Regions from separate parts of the Noviherbaspirillum album genome, predicted to be linked through region 2. Evidence: predicted binding sites of a transcription regulator. Region 2 holds the regulator's gene; the other holds the start of a gene.

Region 1 (4,219 bases), on a different contig from region 2:
ACTCTCGCGTTTTATTGTCTTGTTTCCGCTGGCTGCGTTCTCGCTGTATGCGAAAGGACAGCAGGTTTGCCTCGATGTCTGCCCGGCGCAGAAAACGGAATGCCGAAAGGAAGCCGAGCGGGCGGCACAGAGCGATGCAGTCATTCCTTTTTGGGCCAAGGCCGACAAGGCGGCACAATCCGTCCCGCAGCAGAATGCGCCGGCAGATCATGCATCGACCCAGATAAAGGAAGACGGTTACCGGACGCGCAGATCGAAGAGTCTTGCCATGTGCGAAGAAAAATACCAGATCTGCCTCGTCTCGTGCAGGTTGAACAATTTCCGGGACGCTCCCCGTCAGTAAGCTTTTCGTTGCGCGTTGCTACCGCCTCTGGCGATGGAAGAGAAGTCCGCTGGCCGGGATGTCCTTGCAATGGGTACCAAAATCATCAGAGCGCGGCGACATGGGCAGAGGGAACACCGCGAAATGGCATCCGCGCTGAGAGCCGTCAAGCACGGCTCTTACGAATCCATCGAGAAGCCGCTTGACGCAGGAACCCTGGCGCCGGCGGTCATGGAAGCGCTCGAGACAAACGCGGCGCAGCAAAAGCAGCAATGCATGCAGGACGTCGGTACACATGGCCACGGAGGGCTAGCCGAGCGCGATTAGCAGGTGCTAAGGCCCCTGCTTGACAGGAAAACAGCCGCTCCATGATGGAAGAATTGGAGGTTAGTGTAGAAAAGATCGAATTCCATCGTGCCAAAATCCGGGAAAAGCTTGAGGTTGCATCACCGGCGGAACTGTTCCTTCTTATTCCCAAAGGCTTTTAAGGAACACTTCCGTGCTGAGGGCCGAATCAAATGCGGAAAAAAGCGCTTTGTCTTAGGGCGGTCTTTAAGGAAAATTAGTCGAAACAAACCTTGGCTGCCAAACAGGTTCCTGACTGCGTCCAAACAATTTGTGTCCCGTTCAACGAAGGAGTATTGACGTATGTATATCCACCGGCTGCAGCATTAGCAGTAGCTGTAACTGCCGCAGTTGTTGCAGTAATTGCTACCGCAGTAGCGGCTTCTTTAGAATTAGTGATAGACGTCAAGCCAACTTTCGTTGCGGTATCACATAAAGACGCATCGCCTGCATTCTCGTTAATACACATTGAAATAGCCGACTCGACTGCAGCAGCAGCTGAAACAATGTCTTGGAATTTTGCTTTAGTAACATAATTTTGGTAAGCCGGAACTGCTACCGCGGCCAATATACCAATGATCGCAACAACAATCATCAACTCTATTAGAGTAAAGCCTTTTGAGGCTCGGTGTTTAACCTGAGGAATTTTCATATATTTTCCTTGGATGCACATTGGCTGCATTTCCTTATCAATGCAATTGACATTCCGTGAACTTTCTAAGCTTCAGCCAATTACTTTTAATAACACAGGCAATGCGTCAAGACTAATTAACTAAAGACCACTTCTGCTTGTAGCGTCGGAAATTTAAAAACGCCCCATACGGGGCGTTTGCTTGAAAACGTATATTATTGAGTGCAGACTTTTGCTGCAAGGCAGGTGCCAGACTGAGTCCATACAATCTGAGAACCATTCATTGCAGGAGTATTGATGTAAGTATATCCGCCTGCTCCAGCGTTAGCTGTCGCTGTTACTGCAGCAGTAGTAGCAGTAATTGCCAATGCCGTAGAAGCCTCCTTGGAGTTTGTAATCGAAGTCAATCCGACTTTTTCAGCTGTATCACACGCACCAGCATCTCCAGCATTCTCGTTCAAACACAAAGAGATCGCTTTTTCCACTGAAGCTGCAGCAGACACGATGTCTTGGAATTTGGCTTTTGACACATAATTTTGGTAAGCAGGAATCGCCACTGCCGCCAAAATACCAATGATCGCCACTACGATCATCAATTCGATCAGGGTGAAACCCTTTTGTACGTTTGCCTTCATCTGTGCCGGTTTGAACTGTTGCAGTTTCATGTGATTCTCCCTTGGTTGATCAATTCGGCGGTCTTTACCGCGCTGATTACCTATTAGCAGCTTGCGTGCCAGTAATAAAATTTGAGAAATTTCTTTGATTTTTCACAATGCCTGTGTTTTGATGCTGCCAAGCGCCTGATTTGCCGGTCAAAAAAGTCTGCCACAGCACTTGTCATGATAAATTGCCTGCCAGAATTGATGGAATATTAGATGTTTGCTATCAGTCTCAACGCCGTGATTGCATTAACTGACCAAAGCGAGCGTACGCTGCGCCGACGCATTGCCGATGGCAGCCTTCCCCGGGTGGCCGAGGAAGGCGGCTCGTCTTATAAAACCCTCATTCCGTTTGAAGCAATCAGACCCCAGCTCGTGGTGCCGCTGGACAGTGAAGATATTCAGCTTGTTAAGCAGGCAGATTCGGGCAGCGCCAGTGCCCAGAACGATCTTGCCCTGTTGCTTCTGTCACACCGGAAACCGCAGGGAGCACTTTACTGGCTTGAGCTGGCCGCCAAGCAGGAGTGTCCGGAAGCGATGCACTGGCTGGCCCGCTGTTATCTGGAAGGCAATGGTGTCACGCGCGATGAAAACATCGGCCTAATGTGGCTGGCGCGGTCTGCGGCGCGCGGTCATTTGATTTCGCAGGAACAGGTGCAGGCAATGCGGGAGTGCTTCATCCGGCATCATTAGAGCGCATTCGGTCTGGCAGCAGCTTATGTGAAACCGCCTGACGCAATGCGTCCGCCTTCTCTCCAGATACAGACAAAGACAGCACCCACTGTCGACAACAGCGCAAGAACATCTGCGGAAGAGTCAGCCAGCGGCCAGATTACACCGGCATGCCGGCTTCTGCGGATAGCTGGCCACGAGCCTCTTGGAAAAGAGGACGCCTTCGGCACCATAGGAAGTTTTTGCGGTAGCGCCCTCTATATAGCCGTTGCGCGCATAAAAGCAGCGTGCGGTCAGGGTGCTGGTGACCTGCAGGCTGGCCAGGCCCCAGTTCCGGGCCTGCGTTTCGAGGGCCTGCAGCATGGCCTTGCCGGCGCCGATGTGGCGACTCTCCGGGGCGACATAGAACAGCACGATCCTGCCCTGCCTTGTCATGACCGCCACGCCGGCCAACCTGTCATCGACGATCGCCACCATGGAATGGTTGGCTTGTGCGCCGAACCAGCATCGCACATTCTCGGGCGTCTTGTTCCCCAGCCAGGCAGCAAGCACCTCGGCGTCGTGGCGGTGGTCATCCTCGCAACACTCCGAGATCGAGCGCCTGAGCACGTCGCATGCATCCTTTGCATCATCGGGTTCTGCTGTCCTGATCGCTATCGTCATCGCTATTTCTCTGTTGCGCTCACCGTCGTTCGCCGAAACTATAGTGCTTTCCGGCCGCTTCTGTCACCCGCAAAGAGGCCTTGTGTTGTATGGGTACGATTGTCGCATTGGCATCCGCTCCCTGTTCGAACGCTTCGCAGCCGCCCTTGTGCGCCGGAGGCGGCTGCAATTGATGCTGAACGGATGAGACCTAGCCCGCCGGTTCGACCGCCGGCTTCTTGCCTCGACTGTCTTCGCCGAATCCAGGCGGACTCGCTTCGGACATCGGATCTCCATCGGCAAACGGACGCTCCGGCAGGAAGCCTCCCGACTGCTTGTGCCAAAGCCGATGGTAAGCGCCGCGCCTGGCCAGCAACTCCGCATGGCTGCCGTCTTCAATGATGCGGCCGTTGTCGAAGACGAGTATGCGGTCGAGATGCGCGATGGTCGATAGCCGGTGAGCCACCACGAGCACCGTCTTGCCGAGCATGACTTCATCGAGCGTGTCCTGGATGGCCTTTTCCGTAACAGTGTCGAGGCTGGACGTGGCCTCGTCCAGGATGAGGATGGGTGCATTCTTCAGGATCACCCGCGCAATTGCGATCCGCTGCCGCTGGCCGCCCGACAGCTTGACGCCGCGTTCGCCTACCATGGACTGGTACTGCTCCCGGATCTGCATGATGAAGTCATGCGCATGCGCTTTTTTCGCCGCGTCGATCACTTCGTCATCGCTCGCGTCCAGCCTGCCATAGCGGATATTGTCCATCAGGCTGCGATGGAACAGGCTTGGGTCCTGGGGAATCAGGCTGAGCTGCGCATGGAGCGCATCCTGCCGCATCTCGCGCACGTCGACGCCGTCGATAAGTATGCCGCCGCGCTGCGCATCGTACAGGCGCAGGATGAGGCTGACGAAGCTGGACTTGCCGGACCCGGAAAAGCCCACCAGCC
Region 2 (4,219 bases):
GCCCTTGATCGAGTGGCTTGCCGGTGTGCGGCAAGGGACCCCCCGGTTCCTTATTCAGCAGCCTGAGCTTCAGCAGGCATGCGCTTGATGGCTTCGCATTGATGGTCCTGCAGCTTGGTCTTGTACTTCAGCACCTGGCGATCCAGCTTGTCCATCAGCGTATCGATCGCCGCATAGACGTCCTGTGCAAAACTCTCGACATGAATGACGTTTCCCCTTAGGCGCAGGTTGACTTCGGCGCGTTGCCGCTTGTCTTTTTCAGAGGGCTTTTCAACCCCGAGGATGACTGCAATATCAATGACATGATCGAAATGCCGGATTATCCTGTCCAGTTTCGTCTCCACGTATTCGCGGATGGCAGGGGTCAGATCGAGGTGATGTCCACTGATTATGAGATTCATACAGCGCTCCTATGATTGGCGTCGCTGGAGGTTCGCAACGTGCCCGCGGCGGTCACGCCGGAACACAGCAACATCGGTACTACGATGACAACTATAGAGATTTGCGCAGATTAACGGGAGGAATTTTCAAGGCTTCCCGGTATTTCGCGACGGTGCGCCGTGCGACCACCATGCCCTGTTCCCCCAACATGTCCGCAATTTTGCTATCTGAAAAAGGATTCTTGGGGTCTTCTGCTCCTATCAATTGTTTGATCAGGGCCCGTATCGCAGTGGAGGAGGCTTCGCCCCCGGCTTCCGTTGCAACGTGGCTGCCGAAGAAATACTTCAACTCAAACATTCCATGCGGGGTGAGCATGTATTTTTGTGTTGTTACCCGAGAGATAGTGCTCTCGTGTAAACCCAGTGTATCAGCAATTTCGCGCAAGACAAGGGGGCGCATGGCGACCGCGCCATGCGAGAAGAAATTGCGCTGGCGGTCGACGATGGCCTGTGCCACGCGCAGGATGGTGTCGAAGCGCTGGCGCATGTTCTTGATCAGCCACTTCGCCTCCTGCAGTTGCGAGGAGAGTGATCCCTCACCTTTGCTCTGCTTGAGGATGTTCGCATATAGCGCATTGACCCGAAGGCGTGGCATCACTTCATGATTGAGCATTACCTGCCAGCCGTTCTTGGTCTTCTTGACGATCACGTCGGGCACCACGAAGTCCGACGCATCGGACGCATACAGCGCGCCCGGATGCGGATTGCAGCTCTTGATCACATGCTGTGCCTCGCGCAGGTCCTCTTCGTCGCAGTCCAGCGCCTTCTTCAGCTTGTTGAAATCGCGCTGCGCAAATAGCTGCAGATACTGTTCGACGATCTCGAGCGAGCGGCGCCGTGTGACCAGCGGCACCTTCGGCATGCGGCGGATCTGGATCGCGAGGCATTCGGACGCATTGCGCGCACCGACGCCGGCCGGATCGAAACTCTGCAGCAGCTTGAGCGCCACGTTGAGTTCATCAAGTTCGATTTCCAGCTCTTCCGGCAGGCGCGCATGGATCTCTTCCAGCGGTTCTTCCAGGTAACCGTTGTCGTTCAAGGCATCGATGAGGAGTTCCACCAGCGCGCGGTCGCGCGGTTCCCTGACGGTGACGCGCATCTGTTCCAGCAGGTGCTCGCGCAGCGTGGTTTCGTGCGCTTCCAGCTGCGGCCGTGCGTCGTCGTCTTCCGGCGCCTTCGATGTGCGCGCGACATCGTCGAAGCTCCATTCGCTGTCCGATGCGGAACCGCCTTCGCCGCCTTCGCCATTGTCGGCGCCGCCTTCATAGGCGCCTTCGGGTTCGTCGCGCGTGGAGGAGGATGCCTCGCCCGGCGGCGCCTCATTGCTGCTGCTTGACCCGGGGGCGCTGATGGCGCCGTCGGCGAGCAGCCGCACGGAGTGATCCAGGGGATCATCCACGCGTTCGAGCATGGGATTGTCCGAGAGGATCTGTTCCAGCTCCTGATGCAGCTCGAGCGTCGACAGTTGCAGCAATCGGATCGACTGCTGCAACTGCGGTGTCAGCGCGAGGTGTTGCGATACGCGAAGTTGGAGAGTCTGTTTCATACCTGTCTGATTCTTCCCTACATCCGGAAGTGTTCGCCCAAATACACGCGCCGCACGGACTCATTGGCAATGATGTCATCCGGGCGGCCGCTTGCCAGTACCGAGCCTTGATTGATGATATAGGCACGGTCGCAAATGCCAAGTGTTTCCCGCACATTGTGGTCGGTGATCAATACGCCGATGCCACGCTCTTTCAGGAAGCGCACGATGCGCTGGATTTCAATGACGGCGATCGGATCGACACCGGCAAACGGCTCATCCAGCAGAACGAAGCGCGGATTGGTCGCCAGCGCGCGCGCAATTTCCACGCGCCGCCGCTCGCCGCCCGACAGCGACAGCGCCTGGTTTTCGCGCAGCCGCTCGATCTGCAGTTCCGACAGCAGCGTATTGAGCCGCTTGTCGATCGCTTCCTTGCTCAGCGGCTTGTTGTCCACCCGCTGCAGTTCCAGCACCGCGCGGATATTGTCTTCCACCGTCAGCTTGCGGAACACCGATGCTTCCTGCGGCAGATAGGACAGGCCCAGCGTCGCGCGCCGGTGAATCGGCATGCGCGAAATCGCCACGCCGTCGAGATCGATCTCGCCCGCGTCCGACGGCACCAGGCCGACGATCATGTAGAACGAAGTTGTCTTGCCGGCGCCGTTCGGGCCCAGCAGCCCGACCACCTCGCCGCTTTCCACCTGCAGGGACACGTCATGCACCACCTGGCGGGTGCCGTAGCTTTTCTGCAAGCCGCGAACGACCAATGTGCTTGCCATGCTATTTGCCCTTTGTTTCGGTTCGCGGCTGTATTACCGCCTTAATGCGGCCGCCGCCCGGCTTCGTCTCGCCGCTCGGCGTATTGTTGACGGTAAAAAACTCCGCGCGGCTGTCATAGGAAATGAATTCGCCTTCGACTTCATCCATGACCTTGGTTCCTTCGAGGCGCCGCATCTTCGCCCGCGAAAACAGCTTCACGATTTCTGTCTTGCCGTTGTATTCAATGCGCTCGGCCTGGCCTTCCATCCACTGGTCGGGCCCGCCGTCGCGCTTCTGGCGGAATGTCGCCAGGCCGCCCGGCGGCGCCAGCAGCGTTGCATACTGATAACCGGCCGGATCCTGCGTGACGGTCAGTTTGTATGCCTTCATGATCAGCGTGCCCCGCGTCAGGATGACATTGCCGGTAAAGGTATTGATCTGCTTGACGTCGTCGTAGGCCATCTGGTCGGCCTCGACATTCGTCGGTTTCTCGGAATCCGCCTTCTCCGCGTGCACGCCGCCGGCGGCGGTTATACCCAGCATCAGCAGCAACCACAAAAATCGTTTCATCGGAGATCTCGGAACAGTAGCATCAAGTTATATCGAATCAGCGTTGCGGAGCTTGATACGTGCCATGAACATTGCTCGACAATTGCAGCTCCCGCGTCGCATTGTTGGCAAGCATGCCGGTGCCGGTGAGCACGGATTGCCCGACGGCGATTTTCACCGGCTTGTCGGTCTTGACGATATCGTCGTCCGGCAACACCAGCATGTATTCGGAACGCACCTGCATGGCTTGGGCATCGGCGGTGGCGGGGCGGTCCAGCCTCACATTGTCGTACATGTGGATCTGGCTGTTGTCGCTGTTGACGGTGGCGCGGTCGGCGCGAACCACCATCGGACCGCGGCCGTTTTCCTTGCCGACGCTGTTGATGACGGGAAGCGCGATATCGTAGGAATCGTCCTGCGGATTGTGCGTCATCTTGGCCCCGGAGAAGTGAAACTGCGCCTTGCCTGTCTTGCCTATCTTCACGTAGCTGAAGTTTTCCACGTAAAAATCCGGTTCCTTGCGTTCGGCGGCGGGCATCGCCTCCTCGCCCGCCCGGCGCATGACTTCGAACAGCCAGAAGCTGCCGAGGGCGAGCGCAATCAGCGGCGCAATGATCGCCACCATGCGGAAACGAAAACCGCCCGGCGAGCGTTTCATGCCAGATACGGCGCAATGGCCGCCGCATAGTTGCCCTGCGCCTGCAGGATGAAATCGCACAGTTCCCGCGCGGCTCCCCGCCCGCCTTGCGCCTGCGTCACGTAATGCACGCGGGACCGCACTTCCGCATGGCCGTTGGGCACGCTGGCGGCGAAGCCCACGCGCAGCAGGATCGGCAGGTCGATCACGTCATCGCCGACGAAGCCGCAGGCGTCGGCCGCAATGCCGGTCTGCGTCAGCAACTGCTCGAACGCGGTGCGCTTGTCGTGCACGCCCTGGAACAGGTGT

What was found. The regulator sigma-54, encoded in region 2, starts transcription at its own class of promoters, with help from an activator protein. The targets are predictions, from matches to a motif close to TGGCANGNAANCTGCTTT.
Region 1: the regulator sigma-54 is predicted to act here: its motif matches at 2,017-2,034, upstream of RY831_RS28230 (pilin).

What each region holds. Positions count from the first base shown of each region.
Region 1 is NZ_JAWIIV010000042.1:21,625-25,843, forward strand. Features, by position in the region: gene RY831_RS28215 (hypothetical protein) at 1-343, shown strand, start outside; gene RY831_RS28220 (response regulator transcription factor) at 467-649, shown strand; gene RY831_RS28225 (pilin) at 885-1,319, opposite strand; gene RY831_RS28230 (pilin) at 1,514-1,933, opposite strand; gene RY831_RS28235 (tetratricopeptide repeat protein) at 2,174-2,650, shown strand; gene RY831_RS28240 (GNAT family N-acetyltransferase) at 2,774-3,292, opposite strand; gene RY831_RS28245 (ABC transporter ATP-binding protein) at 3,483-4,219, opposite strand, start outside.
Region 2 is NZ_JAWIIV010000019.1:72,496-76,714, reverse strand. Features, by position in the region: gene hpf (ribosome hibernation-promoting factor, HPF/YfiA family) at 51-401, opposite strand; gene RY831_RS20440 (RNA polymerase factor sigma-54) at 493-1,986, opposite strand; gene lptB (LPS export ABC transporter ATP-binding protein) at 2,004-2,744, opposite strand; gene lptA (lipopolysaccharide transport periplasmic protein LptA) at 2,746-3,294, opposite strand; gene lptC (LPS export ABC transporter periplasmic protein LptC) at 3,332-3,931, opposite strand; gene RY831_RS20420 (KdsC family phosphatase) at 3,928-4,219, opposite strand, start outside.